2 regions of the Photobacterium atrarenae genome follow, and region 2 is predicted to be linked to the other one. Evidence: riboswitches for the same ligand, from Rfam matches in the RefSeq annotation. Region 2 holds a riboswitch; the other holds the start of a gene.
The links. A riboswitch is a leader RNA that binds a small molecule or an ion and turns the genes downstream of it on or off. The one in region 2 is predicted to bind thiamine pyrophosphate.

Region 1 (4,799 bases), on a different contig from region 2:
CCCGGGCGAACGCTGCGCCTCGACCAGTAACCGTAATTTCGAAGGCCGCCAGGGCCGCGACGGCCGCACCCACCTGGTCAGCCCGGCGATGGCCGCGGCTGCTGCATGTGCCGGCCACTTTGTCGATATCCGCGCGCTGGAACCAGAAGCCGCGACCGCATAATTCAGAAGGAACGAAACAATGACAGGATTTAAACAACACACCGGCCTGGTAGTTCCTTTGGATGCTGCCAACGTGGATACCGATGCCATTATCCCGAAACAGTTTTTGCAGAAAGTCACCCGCACCGGCTTTGGCAAGCACCTGTTTCACGACTGGCGCTTTTTAGATGATGCCGGCAAGCAGCCGAACCCGGATTTCGTGATGAACGCGCCACGCTACCAGGGTGCCAGTATCCTGCTGGCGCGGGAGAACTTCGGGTGCGGCTCATCCCGCGAGCACGCCCCGTGGGCACTGGCCGATTACGGTATTCAGGTGATGATCGCGCCGAGTTTTGCCGACATTTTCTACGGCAACTCAATCAACAACCAGATGGTACCGGTGCGCCTGAGCGACGCCGAAGTCGATGAGCTGTTCACATTCGTCACCGCCAACGAAGGGGCTGAAATCACCGTGGATCTGGAAGCCATGACGGTTTCAGCCAACGGTAAGCAGTACCACTTTGAAATCGATGAGTTCCGCCGCCACTGCCTGCTGAACGGGCTGGATAACATCGGCCTGACCCTGCAGCATGAGGACAAAATCGCCGAGTATGAACGCAATATTCCGGCATTTCTGGCCTGATTGCGGATATCATCCGCCCCGGCCACCGTGCCGGGGCTTTTTCAATGCTGGCAACATCTGTCCCAAAAAACTGAAAGAAAACAGCGGCCCGCAGGTCTTTTCCTTTGAACCGCTTAGAATCTGAAGGACACCCCATGCGCTCCCTGTTTGCTCTGATCCTGCTCTGCTTATCACCCGCTATTTTCGCCGCGCCCAAAGCCGACCTCTGGCCGGACTGGCAGCCGCATAACGCCGCTAGCACGGTGCAGGTTGACCACAGCCGCTGGCAACAGCTGCTGGATAAATATCTTGTCACCCAACCAACCCAGACCCTGTTTCGCTACCGTCAGGTCAGCGACAGCGATCGCTACGAGCTGGGTCGCTATGTGCGCGATCTGAGCCAAAGCGATCCACGTCAGCTCAACCGCCGCGAGCAGTTTGCCTACTGGGTCAACCTCTACAATGCCCTCACCGTCAAACTGATCCTCGACAACTACCCCGTGAGCTCGATCACTAAGCTCGGCGGCCTGTTCAGCTTCGGTCCCTGGGATGAAGAGGTTATTACCATCAACGGCAAAGCCCTGACCCTCAATGACATTGAGCACCGGATCCTGCGCCCGATCTGGCAGGACCCGCGCATCCACTACGTGGTGAACTGCGCCAGCCTCGGCTGCCCGGATCTCCAGCCGCAGGCCTTTACTGCCGCCAATGCCGAAGCCCTGCTCGAGCAAAGCGCCAAACGCTTTATCAACAGTGACAAAGGCGTGGCGGTGCGCGGCAACCGGGTACGTCTGTCATCGATCTATGACTGGTACGGCAGCGATTTCGGCACCCGTGCCCAACTGCAACGCCACCTCAACCGCTACCGGGATGGGAAACCGGTGACGCTCAACAGTGTCAGTTACGACTATAACTGGGCCCTGAACGAAGCCCGCTAACGTGCTTGTAGGCCGGACGATTGCGAGAAGCTGGCAACCCACCGCCGGGCAGATTACAATACCGGCTGTTCTCATGGGGTGTCTGAGCCCGGCTCAGACTGAGACTGCCTACGCAGAACCCATTGAACCTGAACCAGATCATGCTGGCGTAGGAATTGAGATGATTTGAAGTGCCTTTGCTTTTCCAAGTCGCAGCACGATGCCGCGAGCCCTTCTCAACCCTAAGCCGCTCAAACGATTTTCTTCTCTTGCAGGATGCAAGCGTATCAGGAGCGCACCGTGAAAAAACATCTGTCTATTTTGACCCTGGCGATGGCCGCCGGCTCTGCCTGGGCCGCCGACGAGACTCTGACTGTCTACACCTACAGCTCATTTGCCTCAGACTGGGGACCGGGCCCGGCGATTGAAAAAGCCTTTGAAGCCCAATGTGACTGTAACCTGGAATTTGTCGCCCTTGACGATGGCGTTTCCATCCTCAACCGCCTGCGCCTGGAGGGCAAAACCACCCAGGCCGATGTCGTGCTGGGGCTGGACAACAACCTGATCAGCGAAGCAAAAAATACCGGCCTGCTGGCCGAGCACCAGCTCGATACCAGCAAGCTGGATGTGCCGAACGGCTGGCAGGACACCACGTTTGTCCCGTTTGATTACGGCTACTTTGCCTTTATCTACGACAGCAGCAAGCTGAGCAACCCGCCGAAAAGCCTGGATGAGCTGGTTCAGCGCGATGATCTGAGCATCATCTACCAGGATCCGCGCACCTCGACCCCGGGCCAGGGCCTGATGCTGTGGATGAAATCCGTCTACGGCGACCAAGCCAGCGACGCCTGGCAGCAGCTGGCGAAGAAGACCGTGACCGTCACCAAAGGCTGGTCGGAAGCCTACAGCATGTTCCTTAAAGGCGAATCCGATCTGGTGCTCTCCTACACCACCTCTCCGGCGTATCACCTGATTGCCGAGAACGAAGGCAAGTATAAAGCGGCGAATTTCAGCGAAGGCCACTATATGCAGGTGGAAGTGGCCGCCAAGCTGAAGGGCAGCAATAACCAGAAACTGGCCGATCAGTTCATGGCCTTTATCCTGACGCCACAGTTCCAGGGGGAGATCCCGACCGGCAACTGGATGTATCCGGTGGTCAAGCAGGAGCTGCCGCAAGGGTTTGAGCAACTGACCCTGCCGGCCAAATCGCTGGAATTTACCGCAGAGGATGTTGCGGCGAACCGACGTGGATGGATCCGTGAATGGCAACATGCACTGACCCGTTAAAAGCGAGACGCTGTTGAATACCCGCGTAACCCAAGTATTGCCCGGCCTGATCTCGGCCGGGTTGATTGTAGCCCTGGTGGTCAGTGCCCTGAGCGCCCTGATTGGCCAGGCCCATTCCCTGAGCCCGTGGCTGATCTGGCAGGATCCCTACCTGCGCCATGTCACCGGCTTTAGTTTCTACCAGGCATTCCTGTCGACATTGCTCAGCATTGTCCCGGCGATCCCGGTCGCCTATGCCTTTTCCCGCCGCCGTTTCCCCGGCCGCAGCCTGCTGCTGCGCCTGTTCGCCATGACCCTGGTGCTGCCGGTACTGGTCGCGGTATTCGGCCTGCTGGCGATATACGGCAAAAGTGGGCTGCTGGCCCAGTGGCTGGAGCACAGGGGCGGATCGATGCCATTCTCCGTCTATGGACTTCACGGCATTTTGCTGGCCCATGTGTTTCTCAATTTCCCGCTGGCCACCCGGCTGCTGCACCAGAGCCTGGACAGTATTCCCTACGAACAGCATCAGCTGGCCGCCCATTTGGGGATGCGCGGCTGGAGCAAGTTTCGCTTAATCGCCTGGCCGCGGTTGCGCCAGCAACTGCCGCAGGTCATCGGCCTGGTGTTCATGCTCTGCTTTACCAGTTTTGCCGTGGTGATGTCGCTCGGCGGCGGGCCCAAAGCGACCACCATAGAGCTGGCGATCTATCAGGCGCTGCGCTACGACTTTGACTTGGCCGGCGGGGCCATGCTGGCCCTGTGGCAAATGCTGATCTGCTGCAGCCTGGTGTTATTCAGCCAACGCTTTGCCAAACCACTCGCCACCCTGAGCGGCGCGACTGCCCGTCCGCTGCCGCCACAACACGACAGCTGGCAGGGCAAAGTCTGGGACGGTGTGTGGATTGCCTTCACTTTGCTACTCGTGCTGCCGCCGCTGCTGGCGGTGGTCGGTGCCGGGCTGAACCCGCAACTGCCGGCGCTGCTGAGCGATCCTGCGCTGTGGCAGGCGGTCGGGACCTCGCTGAAAATCGCCTCGCTGGCCTGCCTGCTGGCACTGCTGGGCGGCGTGACGATTCTGCTGGCCAGCCGTCAGTGGCGGTTGCGCCACCATGGCCTGTCGGCCGACGGCATCGAGCTCATCGGCACCATGATTCTGGTGACGCCGGGGTTGGTGTTGAGTACCGGGATCTTCCTCCTGCTGCGCCAGTTTACCGACGTCTTTGCCGCGGCATTCTGGGTGGTGGTCAGCGTCAATGCCCTGATGGCCTTGCCCTATGTGATCAAAACCCTGAGCCAGCCGATGCTGCACATCGCCCAGCAGTACAACCCGCTGTGTCACAGCCTCGGCATGCGGGGTGGGGCCCGGCTGCGACTGGTCGAATGGCCGGCCCTGCGCAAGCCGATCGCCCAGGCGCTGGCGATGGGCTTTGTCCTGTCGCTGGGCGATCTGGGCGCGATTGCCCTGTTCGGCAGCCAGGGCTTCCAGACCCTGCCGCTGTATCTGTATCAGCTGCTCGGCAGCTACCAGATGGACGCCGCTGCCGTTGCCGCCTTGGTCTTGCTGCTACTGAGCCTGGGCCTGTTTACCCTGGTGGAAAAATTGCTCATTCGGAATCCATGATGTTAACCCTGAACCAACTGACCCACAGTTACGTCCAACCGGGCCGCCAGCGTGAGCGCACCCGCTTTTGCTTTGATCTCAACGTCGAGGCCGGCGAAATCGTCGCCCTGCTCGGGCCCAGCGGTGCCGGCAAGAGTACCCTGCTGGCGATGGTGGCCGGCTTCCTGGCCCCCGACAGCGGTGAGCTGATCATCAACAGCCAGCACATCGAGCGCCAGCTGCCGTCCGA
Region 2 (4,799 bases):
AATTCTAACGCAGTTATCGAGCGTTTTAACCCGCGAGGATGACCCCTTATCTACTACGATTGGTATAACCTGCCTCGGGAACCATAAATACCCTCCTACCCTACGCCGAACCACAAGTGCAATTAAGCAATTTGTTGTCGATTTGATTAATTTTGCGCATTTATTCAATCAGGTTCACATATCTTTGACAGCTTCGCTGCCGCCAATGGAATTTTTCTGCACAATATACTCCTAACACCTTGTTTTATTATGGCTTATTGACCACAAGAGCTGGCATTGAATCCGTAGGATGAAGGGATATGGAACTACACACGACGTTAAGCAAGATTTTTCCGCCTTCGCAACTCTCACAAGAGCCGGAGACGCTGCATGAATACAGTCTGGCCCTGAATGGCAGTCTTTGTACCCCGGCAGCGATTGTCTGGCCGGAGCACGAGTCGGAACTGCTCGCACTCGTGCAAGCGGCGAATCAACATGGGCTCACCCTACACCCGGTCGCACAAGGCAAGAACTGGGGCTATGGCACAGCGCAGGGAACGCAGCCGAATCAAATCATTGTCAACCTCAGCCGCTTATCCCGAGTTCTCGAAATCAATGACACGCAGGCCTACGTTCGAATCCAGCCCGGGATCACCCAGTCGCAGCTCTATCATGCCCTGCAAGAAGCAAGCAGTGAGTTACAGCTGGATATTACTGCCGCCGGCCTGCACACCAGCATGGTCGGAAATATCCTCGAGCGCGGGTTCGGCCATACCGACTACGCCGATCGTTTTGGTCATGTGCAATCCATGCGAGTGCTGTTGCCGACCGGTGAGATCATTACTACCGGCATGGGAATGTTTGAACACAGTGTGGCCAGCCACCTCTATCCCTATGGTACAGGGCCAATTCTTCAGGGATTGTTCAGCCAATCGAACCTTGGGATCGTCCTCGAGATGACGCTGGCGCTGCAACCGAAGCCAGCTTATCAGGCTACCGTCATTGTGATCTGCCCTCAAGAAGACGATGCGCCCAAAATGGTGGCCACCATCGGCAAACTCAAACTGGAGGGCGTGGTGACCAGCGGTGTGCATACCGTGAGCATGACCCGGGCGATGGGAGAGCAGGCACGCAAAGCACCTGGCGCCTGGGTACTGACCACCTCCCTGGCCGGACCGAAAAAAATCGTCAAGGCCCGGTACCAATACTTTAAGCAAACCTTAAAACAACAGATCCCCGGCGCAAAAATTCTCCTGCTCGACAATTTTCGCTGGCGACTGCTCGATCAGCTCAATCAGTATCTGAAATCGCCGCTGATTGACGGCCTCAAACTGGTGCTGGACCTCAAGCAAGGGGTACCGTCCGATGCCGCGATCCAGACTCTGCTGGACCACCCCACTGCCAGTTCTGCCATGAAAACCTCAGAATTTCCGGCCTGTTTTCGGTGGATCTGTGCAGTAAGCAGCCATTCCCGCGAGGATATTGCCAACATGCTCAGTATCTGCCGTCGCCTGTTCCGTGAATACGGTTATGAAGAGCGTTACAGCATGACCAATGTTAACGAACGGGCAGTGGTCCTGATCGCCAACATTCGCTTTGGCAAAACCGAACCCGAAATCGAAAAGGCAAACCGCTTCCACCACGCCATCGACAATGCGCTGCTCGCTGCCGGCTATTGCCCGTATCGCAGTGGTTCAGGGCTGTTTGACACCATTAAGCCCTTTGTGAACAAAGAACACCTGGCCCTGCTCGCTAAACTCAAACAGAGCCTGGATCCCAACCATATTCTGTCACCCGGCAAGTACTGGTTAGAGTACCCTGCCACCAAACCAACACCTGAAACATTGGCTGAGGCTGCCACTGAACCGCCTTCACAGCCGGTCGCCTAAGATAAAAACCTCCCCGCCGAGGCGGGGAGCTGCGTTATTGATCCGACCACACAGCCAGCTCATTGCCGCTGGGCTCCAGAAACTGAAAACGGCGTCCCCCCGGAAACGAGAAGATCGGCTTCACCATCGTACCGCCAGCAGCTTCTACCTTGGCCTGCGTTGCTTCAAGCTCAGCACTGTAGAGCACTATCAAGGCAGCTCCGTTCTGGGTCGAAGACTTCAAATCCGCCCGAAAAAAACCACCATCCACGCCCTGGTCTGAAAATGCGGTGTAATCCTCACCATAATCGGTAAATTCCCAGCCAAACGCTTGGTGAAAAAACTGCTTGGTTGCTTCCAGATCCACCGCCGGAAACTCGATATAGTTGATTTTGTCCTGATTTATCTGGCTCATCTTTATCTCCCTGACTGTGCCATGCCACCTTTATGTCAACGTGCCGCTATTGAACCATAGTCCTGTTCAACCGTAGACCACTGCGATGCAAACTTCCGCCCCCAGCCCGATAATTACACTTTTCACATTGCCCCTTGGTTAAAAACGTGGTTAGAATACAGCAACTTCTGGCACGAATATTTGTGTGTCCAGTCATTCTGAACAATCATTTTAGGTAAGTTAGTCGGGGAGCCATAGGCTGAGACCACTTCGGTGGGACCCGTTGAACCTGATCCATTTAATAATGGCGTAGGGAACTAGCAACCGTGTCTTCAGCCCCCTGCCCGATCCGTGCAGGCCTCTCTCAGACACCTGCTACCCTGCGCAACACCGTTAGGGGTAGTTATGGCCGTTCAATCAAAAACACCAATTACATTAACCATTGCCGGCTCAGACAGTGGCGGCGGCGCCGGGATCCAGGCCGATATCAAAGCTATTTCAGCCACCGGTGGGTATGCCTGCTCCGTCATTTCCGCCCTGACGGCGCAGAATACCCAAGGGGTCACGGGGATTTTCAACATCTCCCCAGAATTTGTTGCCGAACAGATGGACGCCGTTTTCAGCGATCTCGATGTCAAAGCCGTCAAAATCGGCATGCTCAGCGACAGCGCCATCATCCGCACCGTAGCGGCGAAACTGCGCCAATATCAACCGCCATTTCTAGTCATCGATCCGGTCATGGTCGCAACCAGTGGTGATCTGCTCCTGCAACAGGAAGCCATTGAGACCCTAAAATCTGAATTACTGCCGCTGGCTGATGTAATCACGCCAAACCTGCCGGAGGCAGCGGCCTTACTGGATGCAGAGATCCCGCACAATGAAGACGACATGGCCCAGCTGGTTGAAGCGTTGCGCGGCCTGGGCGCAACATCCGTGCTGCTCAAAGGCGGTCACCTGTCGCAAACGCGTGAAAGCACCGACTTGCTGATCCTGAGCGATCAGGTGCTCCGCTTCAGCCACCCGCGGATTGACACCCATAACACCCACGGTACTGGCTGCACCTTGTCCGCAGCAATCGCTTCTTTCCTTGCTCAGGGCTTGACACTGATCGAAGCCGTCCGCCATGCCAAAACCTACATTACCGAAGCCATCCGCCATGCCGATCAACTCCGGATTGGAGCCGGCCATGGCCCGGTGCACCATTTCTTTGACGGACATTTCCAGCCGGAGCGTTCATGATGTTGTCGCCAGCCGCAAGAACGCAATCACCCCCAGTACGCGTAAGCCTGAATCAGGCCTCGCTCCGCTACCGGGACGCAGACCATGACTTATTCGTTGATTTGAACCTGACCTTACCCGCCGGCCAGTGGACCTGCTTGCTAGGCAAAAGCGGTTGCGGCAAAACCACCCTGCTGCGGCATCTGGCAGGGCTGACCGATGATGTGATCTGGCAGGGCGAGCTGCTGACTTCCGATCAGCAGCTCCTGGATAACCGGGTTGCCTATATGGCGCAACAGGATCTGCTGCTGCCCTGGCTGTCAGTGCTCGATAATGTCTGTCTCAGCCAGCGGCTGGGGAGTAGTTCATCGCAGCCAAACACGACCAGAGCCATGGCACTGCTGGAAGCGGTTGGCCTGGCAGAGCAACACGCGGCACGACCGGATCAACTCTCCGGCGGGATGCGACAACGGGTTGCCCTGGCCCGTACCCTGATGCAGGACAAACCGCTGGTGCTGATGGATGAGCCTTTTTCCGCCCTTGATGCGGTCACTCGCCATAAGCTACAAAACCTGGCTGCTGAGTTACTCGCCGATCGCACCGTGCTGTTGATCACCCATGATCCGCAAGAAGCGCTGCGCCTGGGCCACCAGATCTACCTCATGTCCGGCCGACCGGCGCAGTTAACCCATCTGGATGCCCCACCATCGAATCCCCCCCGGCAGTTTGACGCCCAGATGGCAGCCCACCAGCAATCAATTATCGACCAACTGGAGCGTGATTATGGCTGATACTCATCCGCAGGTAACGCATCCGCAAGAAACACGGGGGGCACCAACATCGCTTCAGGCAGCACCGCTGGCGAAAACATCCAGCCCTCAAACCGGGATCTCCCAACACCTGCTGCGGGCACTAATCAGCTTTGGGATCATCCTCGGCCTGTGGCAAGCAGCGGTCATTGTCTTTTCGCTTCCCCCCTTCATCCTCCCGGGGCCGGTTGCGGTGCTCAACAAGCTCATGGCCCGGTTTGATGTACTCTGGCACCACACCCTGGTCACGAGTACCGAGGTCCTGCTCGGCCTGTTGCTTGGGCTGGCAATGGGGCTGTTCTTTGCTTTGCAAATGTTGCTATTTGCCCCGTTGCGTCGCTGGCTGCTACCAATTCTAATCACCAGCCAGGCGATCCCGGTCTTTGCCATCGCACCGATCCTGATGCTGTGGCTTGGCTACGGCATCGCTTCCAAAGTGGTGATGGCCGCGCTGATCATTTTCTTTCCCGTCACCACCTGTTGCTACGACGGCCTTCGGCAAACACCAACCGGATACCTGGATCTGGCCCG

Region 1: it holds a riboswitch for thiamine pyrophosphate, as region 2 does, so the genes downstream of both, thiB (thiamine ABC transporter substrate binding subunit) here and thiD (bifunctional hydroxymethylpyrimidine kinase/phosphomethylpyrimidine kinase) in region 2, are expected to answer to the same signal.

The regions. Positions count from the first base shown of each region.
Region 1 is NZ_CP101508.1:3,049,621-3,054,419, forward strand. Features, by position in the region: gene leuC (3-isopropylmalate dehydratase large subunit) at 1-163, shown strand, start outside; gene leuD (3-isopropylmalate dehydratase small subunit) at 182-784, shown strand; gene NNL38_RS14110 (DUF547 domain-containing protein) at 919-1,701, shown strand; TPP riboswitch at 1,766-1,874, shown strand; gene thiB (thiamine ABC transporter substrate binding subunit) at 2,014-2,967, shown strand; gene thiP (thiamine/thiamine pyrophosphate ABC transporter permease ThiP) at 2,981-4,570, shown strand; gene thiQ (thiamine ABC transporter ATP-binding protein) at 4,570-4,799, shown strand, end outside.
Region 2 is NZ_CP101509.1:92,040-96,838, forward strand. Features, by position in the region: gene NNL38_RS16615 (FAD-binding oxidoreductase) at 300-1,868, shown strand; gene NNL38_RS16620 (VOC family protein) at 1,903-2,262, opposite strand; TPP riboswitch at 2,477-2,574, shown strand; gene thiD (bifunctional hydroxymethylpyrimidine kinase/phosphomethylpyrimidine kinase) at 2,647-3,480, shown strand; gene NNL38_RS16630 (ABC transporter ATP-binding protein) at 3,480-4,250, shown strand; partial or broken gene NNL38_RS16635 (ABC transporter permease) at 4,363-4,799, shown strand, end outside.